DNA from 2 places in the Shewanella donghaensis genome. Region 1 is predicted to be linked to the other one. Evidence: predicted binding sites of a transcription regulator. Region 1 holds the regulator's gene; the other holds the start of a gene.

The links. Region 1 encodes MetJ, which represses methionine synthesis genes. Its sites were predicted from a motif close to TAGACGTCTAGACGTCTA; they were not measured.
Region 2: metK (methionine adenosyltransferase) is a predicted target of MetJ. The motif match lies at 1,355-1,372, and genes of this name have one in related genera.

The regions. Positions count from the first base shown of each region.
Region 1 is NZ_CP041783.1:3,933,822-3,938,704, reverse strand. Features, by position in the region: gene FPK91_RS16845 (bifunctional aspartate kinase/homoserine dehydrogenase II) at 1-502, opposite strand, end outside; gene metB (cystathionine gamma-synthase) at 562-1,722, opposite strand; gene metJ (met regulon transcriptional regulator MetJ) at 1,929-2,243, shown strand; gene FPK91_RS16830 (sulfite exporter TauE/SafE family protein) at 2,372-3,112, shown strand; gene traF (conjugal transfer protein TraF) at 3,177-4,367, opposite strand; gene FPK91_RS16820 (LysR substrate-binding domain-containing protein) at 4,503-4,883, opposite strand, start outside.
Region 2 is NZ_CP041783.1:2,280,580-2,285,462, forward strand. Features, by position in the region: gene tkt (transketolase) at 1-838, opposite strand, end outside; gene metK (methionine adenosyltransferase) at 1,416-2,567, shown strand; gene FPK91_RS09680 (flavin reductase family protein) at 2,725-3,327, opposite strand; gene FPK91_RS09685 (GNAT family N-acetyltransferase) at 3,645-4,241, shown strand; gene FPK91_RS09690 (hypothetical protein) at 4,296-4,661, opposite strand; gene FPK91_RS09695 (GNAT family N-acetyltransferase) at 4,745-4,883, opposite strand, start outside.

The DNA.
Region 1 (4,883 bases):
CTTTTTGACGAGACTCTTCAATGCAAATATTGGGCACAAGGCCTTCATCTGCAACGAGAATAGAGCAAGCATCAATGTTAGCAGCTGCAACGCCAGATTCTCTTAACAAGGCTGCCATTAATCTTGCTGACCAACGCTCACCAAAACTGAGCACATGGTTTAATTGAAATTTGTTTCTTTGCTCTAGCGACAATAAACTAATCAGCTGTGACTTATCTGTCGATAAGCGTTCACGTAAGTCACGTGCTTGCTCATTAGATAACAATTGTTCAATGAGGTTTTGCTGATAACTAACTAGAACTTGTAGCTCTTCTTGCCACAGGTCGCCATTTTCTTTTAATGAGAGTAATTTATATAAAAAGTTAGTGCTTTTTCCCGCAGCTGACACCACGACTAAATCATCACTGTTGCCATGGGTCAGTAAAATATGGGCAACGCGGCGATAGCAATCTGCATCAGCAAGACTTGAACCACCAAATTTATGTAAATGACTGCGGGTCATTTCTAACTCCTTAAACAACTTATACCAGCCTGATGATTAAACAATCAGGCAAGATTAACTTAAAGTGCAGCGACTGCAGCTAAACCAACTTGAATATCTGCAACCAAGTCTTCAGCATCTTCAATGCCGACAGATAATCGCAATAAAGTATCTTTAATACCAGCTTCATAACGCGCTTCAGGCGCCATTGCTCTATGGGTCATAGTCGCTGGTACGGCAACTAAGCTTTCCACTCCGCCCAAGCTTTCAGCCACACTGAAAATAGACAGTGCACTTAAAAATGCTACCACTTCGTCTTCGCCGCCTTTAAGCTCGAAACTTAACATAGCGCCGAAGCCTTTTTGTTGCTTAGCGGCAATATCGTGACCTGGGTGGTCTTTTAATCCCGGATAATACACTTTTTCGACAACATCACTGGCCTGAAGCACTTCAATGACACGTTGTGCATTTATTTGGTGCTCTCGAATACGTACAGCCAAAGTACGAATACCGCGCAAAGTCAGGTAACTGTCGAATGCCGAACCCGTTAGCCCAAGTGTGTTTGACCACCAATGCAGTAACTCACCTAACTCAGGATCTTTTGCTACCACAGCGCCGCCAACAACATCACTATGACCATTAATATATTTGGTAGTTGAATGCATTACGATATCAGCGCCAAGTTCTAATGGCTGCTGTAAAATTGGCGATAAAAAGGTGTTATCGACTACCACTAACGCATCGACGTTATGGCTTTGTTCAACGATGGATTTGATATCCACAACACGAAGTAATGGATTAGAGGGTGTTTCTAGCCACACCATTTTAGGTTTTTGTGCGATGGCTTCACTTAATGCTTGCTCATCAGTTTGATCAACTACCAATAATTTAAACTGACCTTTGTTGGCAAGATTTGTGAACAAACGGTAACTACCACCATAACAATCATGGGGTACAACCAATAAGTCATTAGGACCTAACAAACTAGTGACCAGAGTAATAGCAGCCATACCTGTACATGTCACAACACCAGTTGCACCATTTTCAAGTTTGGCAATAGCTTCGCCTAACACGCATCGTGTCGGGTTTCCTGAGCGACTATAGTCAAACTCTCTAGGATTCTTATGCCCATCAAAAGAGTAATTTGTTGATAGGTAAATCGGCGGGACTACTGCGCCATATTGCGTATCAGTTTCGATACCTTGACGAACTGCTAGCGTCGCTGCGCGATGTTTGCTCATTGTAAACTCCTGAAAAATAGCACCAAAGAGATGTCTAGATGGCTAAATGTACCTAAGCTGAGTCACATCGTCAACACAAATCAGCCGTTTAGACGTCTAAACATAAAGAAATCTATTTGTATTCGTTATAGAATAGCAGCAATAATTTGACTGTAATTAATTAGCAGTTAAAATCTGCCACGAATCTATCGTATAAAGGTGAGTTAATGACTGAATGGAATGGCGACTATATCAGCCCATATGCCGAGCATGGCAAAAAAAATGAACAAGTAAAAAAAATCACGGTATCCATTCCTTTAAAAGTATTAAAAGTGCTTACTGATGAACGTACCCGCCGCCAGGTAAATAACTTGCGTCATGCAACTAATAGTGAACTTTTATGTGAAGCATTTCTACATGCATACACAGGTCAACCATTGCCTAATGATGATGACTTATCTAAAGAAGGCCCTGATAGCATTCCATCAGAAGCAAAAGCCATAATGGATAGCATGGGTATTGAGTGGGAAGATTTAGATTAAGCCATAGTCTGGTAGTTCACTCTTCCAATCAGTCTGCGTACTTAATCAAGCACCATGATTAATCTCATACAGCCAATCTGATACTGCTAACATAAAAAGTTAGCAGTATTGCGCCTAAAGAGTCGACAATGGAATTTATCGATCCGCAAACCTTGATGCTTGCATCGGTTATCATTTTTATAGGCGCATTAACCCAAGGCTTAATCGGTTTTGGGTTAGCGGTTGTTGCCAGCCCAATCTTATATATTATCGACCCCCAGTTAGTGCCAGTCCCTGTTATTGCGATGGGCTTTTCAATAGCCTTAATGACCTTACTCAGAGAACGAACTGCATTACAGTTCAATGGACTGCAATATGCGTTACTGGGTCGAGTACCCGGTGGTTTTCTCGGTGCTGGATTATTACTGTTTGCTCCGCAAGCCATCCTAGGCTTAGCGATTGCCTTTATTGTTGCTACTGCCGTTATTCTCAGCCTTTATAAAATAACCGCACCAGTTAACCGCATAACGTTATTTATTGCAGGGGTATTGTCAGGAATTTTTGGCAATATTGCCGCCATTGGTGGACCACCATTAGCCATTCTATTAGCTGGCAAAGATGCGCCACAATTTAGAGCGGCACTTTCGATATTTTTTGTATTTAGTTCAATGATTGCGATGGTGATCTTGGTAATTGCAGGATTAGTTGAACAAAAGCATATCTGGTTATCCCTAATGCTTTTACCTTCTGTGATTTTAGGTAATATCGTCGCTGGTAAGTTAACCAATAGAGTTGACAAGAATAAGACACGTACCGCCACACTGGTACTTTGTAGCTTTAGCGCTTTAATTCTTACAGTGAAGTCGTTAGTGGAATTATCTGTGGGTTAACATTAGCTATGAGCAATCTTTGGAATGGGAAAGGGAGAACGAGATAGAAAGTTAGCATTACGCATTAAAAATGATAAGAGGTTTGTAACACAGCCCCTATAGCATCTTCGCCATAACTACCAGTCATATCGAGCTTAAACGCTTGCCCAATAGCAAATCCAGTACCGAATGAATATACATCGACGCTGTTATCTTTTAAGTCATGACGATAGCCCATCCTTAATGATAGCCAGCTGGTTGCCTTAACCTCACCACCCACCCGTAAAAATTGAACGGAATCAAAATCAGTGAAGCGAGTTTGATCCACAAGATCAATATCTGCCGTAAGAGTAGCTCTAGACCAATCATATGCCACCCCTGCTGTCACAAGAGGTTCTATGCGGTATTCAAATTTACGCCCTTGTGCTTCCTCTGTGGTGACCGTATTACTGATGAGATTTCTTGCTGATAAACCGACCGTTAAACTATCCGTGGGTTGCCAGGCGACACCTAAATCTAGATTAAACATACTCTCATCATTTCGATATCGATCATCATCAAAGTCATCGGCATCAAAGTTATTGGCATTAGCCGTATAATGATAGGTATCAATACGCTGAAGTTTTGGCGACACACCGATTGTTACTGGCAAGTTGACGATTGAAAGAGGGAAACTTAATGCGACACCAAAATCAGTAACTGCGCCAGCTAAGACAATACCTTGAGAATCTAAATCGGCAATATCGGTAGGAGGGTTACTAGGGTCTAAACTACTGAGTATATCAATATCTGACTGAGCAATATCAGCTACACCAACGCCATCGATATAGCTCTTATAAAATATCGCCATTGGTACTGTTTGAGTGGGAATAACTAATGCTGCACCAACACCAGCAGAAAAACTTGCGGTACTGCCTTTGAGTGAGGTTAAGTCAGTAACTAAGTCGTCTCTATAACGCTCGATATTATCAGTATCGCTGCCGTTAATCGCACTTTCTAATCCATCATATGAGTCTTGCAGTGAATCAAATTTATCGACCATCTCATCACTATCATCAAGTTCAACGCCAACAACGGGTAAAAGCAGGGAGAATTTATTAGTCTTGGGGGCATATATGGCAAGTAAAGCAGGATTAATAAAACTTGCACCTTCACGATTTGAAGATGCCACACCAGTGCCGCCCATGCTATTACTGCGAGCTTCAAAATAAAGCTGGCTAGCTTGCGAACTTATCGCAAACAGCAGTGAAAACACCAGTAGCGCTATTGATCTCATTATTCACCATTTTCATTTTTGTTATCTAATTAAAGATAGTCGATAAAAATAAAAACGTGACTTGATAGCATCAGTATTTAGCGTTTCCTAAGTGCTAACAAATCTGAATTTCAAGTGGTTTATTCAGTGAATAAGCTATGAATCAGGTAGATAGCGTTTAAAATTGTCCATGGTAAATTGGATAAATTTTTTCAGTCTTTCCGGTTGAAATTTATCTTTGTGATAAAGCATATAAAATGGCGTATCGGGAATATGCCAATCACTAAAAACATCAACGAGTTCACCGGTATTAATTTCATCTGGACAGTATAAATATGGCAAACGTACTATGCCATTTCCGGCCAACGCACTGGCTTTCATTGCTCGGCCATTTTTACACTTAAAACCGCCTTTGATCGCAACCTCTACATTCAGATCGTCATGCTTATGGTTAAAGCGCCAATGGTTAATTGAACCAGTGATACACGAATGCTGATTTAGTTCGCTAGGATGTATTGGCTGACCATGCTTAGCTAA
Region 2 (4,883 bases), 1.7 Mb from region 1:
GCCAACCAAGGAATTCACGTGCAGCTGCAATCTCTGCATCACCCAGTGGTGCGCCGTGACAATCATGACTACCAGACTTGTTTGGCGAACCAAAACCAATGACAGTTTTACAACAAATCATTGTTGGCTTGTCTGTTACTGATTTAGCTTCTGCGATTGCTGCTCGAATAGCGTCACTGTCGTGGCCATCAACACCAGCAATAACATGCCAGCCGTATGACTCAAAACGCTTAGGGGTATCGTCAGTGAACCAGCCTTCTACGTGACCATCGATAGAAATACCATTGTCATCCCAGAATGCAACTAGCTTACCAAGACCTAAAGTTCCCGCTAATGAACATGCCTCATGGGAGATACCTTCCATTAAACAACCATCACCTAAGAAACAATAAGTGTTGTGATCGACAATCTCGTGACCTGGACGGTTAAATTGGGCAGCCAATGTTTTTTCAGCAATCGCCATACCAACAGCATTACTGATACCAGCGCCTAAAGGACCAGTAGTAGTTTCAACACCCGGTGTGTAACCAAATTCTGGATGACCCGGCGTTTTAGAATGTAGCTGACGGAACTGTTTTAGTTCTTCAATCGGAAGTTCGTAACCCGATAAATGCAGTAAAGAGTAGATAAGCATTGAACCATGACCATTTGATAATACGAAACGGTCGCGATCAGCCCAGTTTGGGTTGGTTGGGTTATGCTTTAAAAAATCATTCCATAACACTTCAGCAATATCTGCCATACCCATTGGTGCGCCTGGGTGTCCAGAATTTGCTTTTTGAACGGCATCCATACTTAACGCACGAATTGCGTTGGCGAGTTCTTTACGAGATGACATGCTCTCTCCTGCTTGTTGATGATGAGGTCTAGCGGGCAATTGTGGGGACATATTTTCCCCTACTCAGCGATGGGACGCAAATTATTATTAGATATAAGTCGCAATTTTTTGCATCTGACGACCAAGTCCCAGCTAAACAAGATAGTAAACGGCTCAAATTTATACCATGTTAGCGCTAACACTTATATAACTTTTTACACCCTTACTTAACATTCAAGAAAGAATGCCTGATCCAAAATCACCGTTCTGCGTATTAAACGATGTGAATATTTATTGCCAAAAACGTTTTAAAACAGTCAAAATTAATAATATTCAACTAAAATAATTGTTCTATTTCCGCCCATTTAAACCATAAGGTTGGAGCTAAAAAGTTAAATAACTGCATAAATTTCATAAGATTAATTTATTGATATCTAAAACAGTCAAAAGTGGATTTTTCTAAATATTTGAATGATTGCACAATTTTTAACATATATTAGTTCTAAGGGGTGTCATCAAACCCAAATTGAATTATTATAGACGTCTAGATGTAGATGCTTCTACACGTTCAAATTCAAAAAGACGAGATTTACCAACTATGGCAAACCACTTGTTCACCTCTGAGTCGGTCTCAGAAGGTCATCCAGATAAAATCGCTGATCAGATTTCTGATGCAGTATTAGACGCAATTTTAGAGCAAGATCCTAAAGCTCGCGTTGCTTGTGAGACTTACGTTAAAACCGGCATGGTATTAGTCGGCGGTGAAGTCACCACTTCAGCATGGGTCGATATCGAAGAAATCACCCGTAAAACTGTCCGTGAAATTGGTTACACCCATTCAGATATGGGTTTTGATGCTGATTCTTGTGCGATTTTAAACGCCATTGGTAAACAGTCACCTGATATTAATCAAGGTGTTGACCGCACAGACCCTGCAGAGCAAGGCGCTGGCGACCAAGGCCTAATGTTTGGTTACGCAAGTAACGAAACTGACGTACTAATGCCAGCACCGATTACTTACGCACACAAATTAGTGAAGCGTCAGTCTGAAGTACGTAAAGATGGCACTTTACCTTGGCTTCGCCCTGATGCAAAAAGCCAAGTCACCTTTGCTTATGATGAAGGTAAAATTGTTGGTATCGATGCTATCGTATTATCAACTCAGCATCGTGAAGATGTCAGCCAAGAAGACTTAATCGAAGGTGTGATGGAAACAATCATCAAGCCAGTATTACCTTCAAAGTGGTTAAATAAAGAGACTAAGTACTTCATTAACCCAACTGGCCGTTTTGTTATCGGTGGCCCAGTAGGCGATTGTGGTTTAACTGGCCGTAAAATTATCGTTGATACCTACGGTGGTATGGCTCGTCACGGTGGTGGTGCTTTCTCAGGTAAAGACCCATCAAAAGTTGACCGTAGTGCGGCATACGCTGCACGTTATGTTGCAAAGAATATTGTTGCTGCAGGTCTTGCTGAACGTTGTGAGATTCAAGTGTCTTACGCTATTGGTGTTGCAGAGCCTACATCGATCAGCATCGAAACATTCGGTACAGGTAAAGTATCTGAAGACGTATTAATCAAATTGGTTCGCCAACATTTTGAATTGCGTCCATATGGATTAACAGCAATGTTAGATTTGGCTCGCCCAATCTACCAAAGCACAGCTGCTTATGGCCATTTTGGTCGTAACGAGTTCCCTTGGGAAGCAACAGATAAAGCTGAAATTTTACGTGCTGATGCCGGCCTATAATTAGCCATAGCAACAATATGTAAAACTAAAAAAACCGTCAATTGACGGTTTTTTTATATCTATCATTTGCTGATTAATTCACTTTGGCTATTTTGCTATGGTTTAAATTCGCCATGGTTTACATTTGCTATGCTTCTGCAGAACACATAGACAGCCACTACTTACGAGTAAGCTGAACCTTCTCTCTGGTTAAGCTGTAATCACTGCCGGCCATTCTTCCTATGGCATCTAATTTGTCACTATCGATTCTAAAATCCTCAATGATGTCATCTTGAACATGAATAGCGACGACATTACCTAATACTAGGTGCCCTGATAACTCTTCATGGCCCAAATCAATAATCTGATTAAGCTGGCACTCAAAGCTAACTAGCGCTTGCTTAACGAGACTTGGCTTCACTATAGACGCAGGGGCTTTTTCAATGTTGGCATATTCAAACTCATCTATATCGGCAGGAATTTGATGGCAAGTTTCATTCATCACCGCTAAATCAGGATAGCTCACTGTATTGATGACAAATTCACCCTGTTGGCGAATATTAGCTAACGTGTCCTTTTCCTGACCATCATCCATGCCCATAGGGTTAAAACACAGCACTGGCGGGTTAGCGCTGGCCACAGTAAAAAATGAAAATGGCGCTAAATTGGCCACCCCATCAACAGAAATAGTGGAAACCCATGCGATGGGTCTAGGCGTTACTCCACCAATCAATAACTTATATATTTGTTGCTTACTTAACTGTTCTGGCGACAATAACATTAGGCTCTCGCAAATATTCTTAATAGGGTAAATCACATTCAGCTTGAATAAAACGGTGTCAGATATATACGCTATTTGGATTTAGAGAAATACGTTAACTCAACACATTTTGATCGGTTGAAGATGAAACTGCTTTTCAAGATATCAAATCACTGTTCAGAATGAAAATCGTTCAATTCCAACTAGGGAGTAATGAAGCGAGTCTTTTCTATCTAAGCCACCAATTAAACATTAAAATTGTGCCAACCAATAACAATAGAATAAGCTGTCATCTTTCAGAATTTTATAACTCAGCATTCTAATAGGTAAGAAATTCAATGCGTAAAACCCAATGGTTATTTGATGATGCCACTCAACCCAAAACGGCAATAACACCAGCGATGACATCCGTGCAACAGAAGTGCTGGTCAATGCTAAAACAGTTTTACAAACAACAGATGCCCTATTCAAAGCCAACAATAAAAGAAGATATAGCGGTTATCATGGCTAAAAATATCAATTTACAGCAGTCGACTATTTATTCTGCAATTGATGCTGGAATTGATGAAACTATTAATACAGTTTCTAGTGCAGCTATTGATAATGGAAAGAGTCGCAATCATCCTGAAAATAACATTATTGCGGTAGTAAGAATAAAACCCATTGGCCAATATCAGTTGGTAACCGGCCTTGTTGTTGCTAGTGAGTATAGAGGTGGTGGACTTGCCCATAGATTGCTAGCATTCATTGCTGAAAAACTAAAATGCGAGCAATGTTTTGTCTTTGCCCTCCCCCATTTAACCCAACTTTATAAAGAGCATGGCTTTAATGAGGTAAAACTTGCGACAAATGATATCCAACAACTTTATCTAAAACATCATTCACCACAAAAACCATTGGTGCTAATGCAGTTGCAATCGCGTAAAACCATCTAGTTAAAACAATCTCGTAAAAAATCGAGTTTAAACGGTCTCGTAACAACAGCCTTATTAGCAATGATCAAAATGTGCGGTTTCGACACACATAAAGGAAATCTGCTGTAATGATAAAACTGGCACATTCATCAACCGGCCATTATCTGTATCCAGTAAATTATTGTCGGTACTGAGTGCTATCTGTTCTTGATAACCATTTGAACGACCGCATAAAACCCATTGATTCTGCCACTTCACTGCATATACTGACTGAGCATTCCCGCTGGTTATCGGCAGCTTATTAAGCTCAAATGCTTCACAAGCTAAATCATTGGCAGCAAGCACACCCACGACAATCTTTAAATTTTCGAATGCTGATAACCTTAACGATAAATAGGGTGTAAATAATTCATCAAATAGCTGAGTTGTATTTTGTTCCATAGTGATCTCTTAAACCTCATCTTGATCTATTAGCGATTAGCGATTAGCGATTAGCACAACCTTTAACCATTAGCATTAGACAGCTAATTTGCTAGCAATAATAAATAATAATCACGTTGTTGAAAGCCAAAGTAATCTACCACTTCCATGGATGCTTTACGGGTATGGGCGGCTAATGATAATGCATTATCTTCAGCAATAAAGGTCACCATATAGGTATAT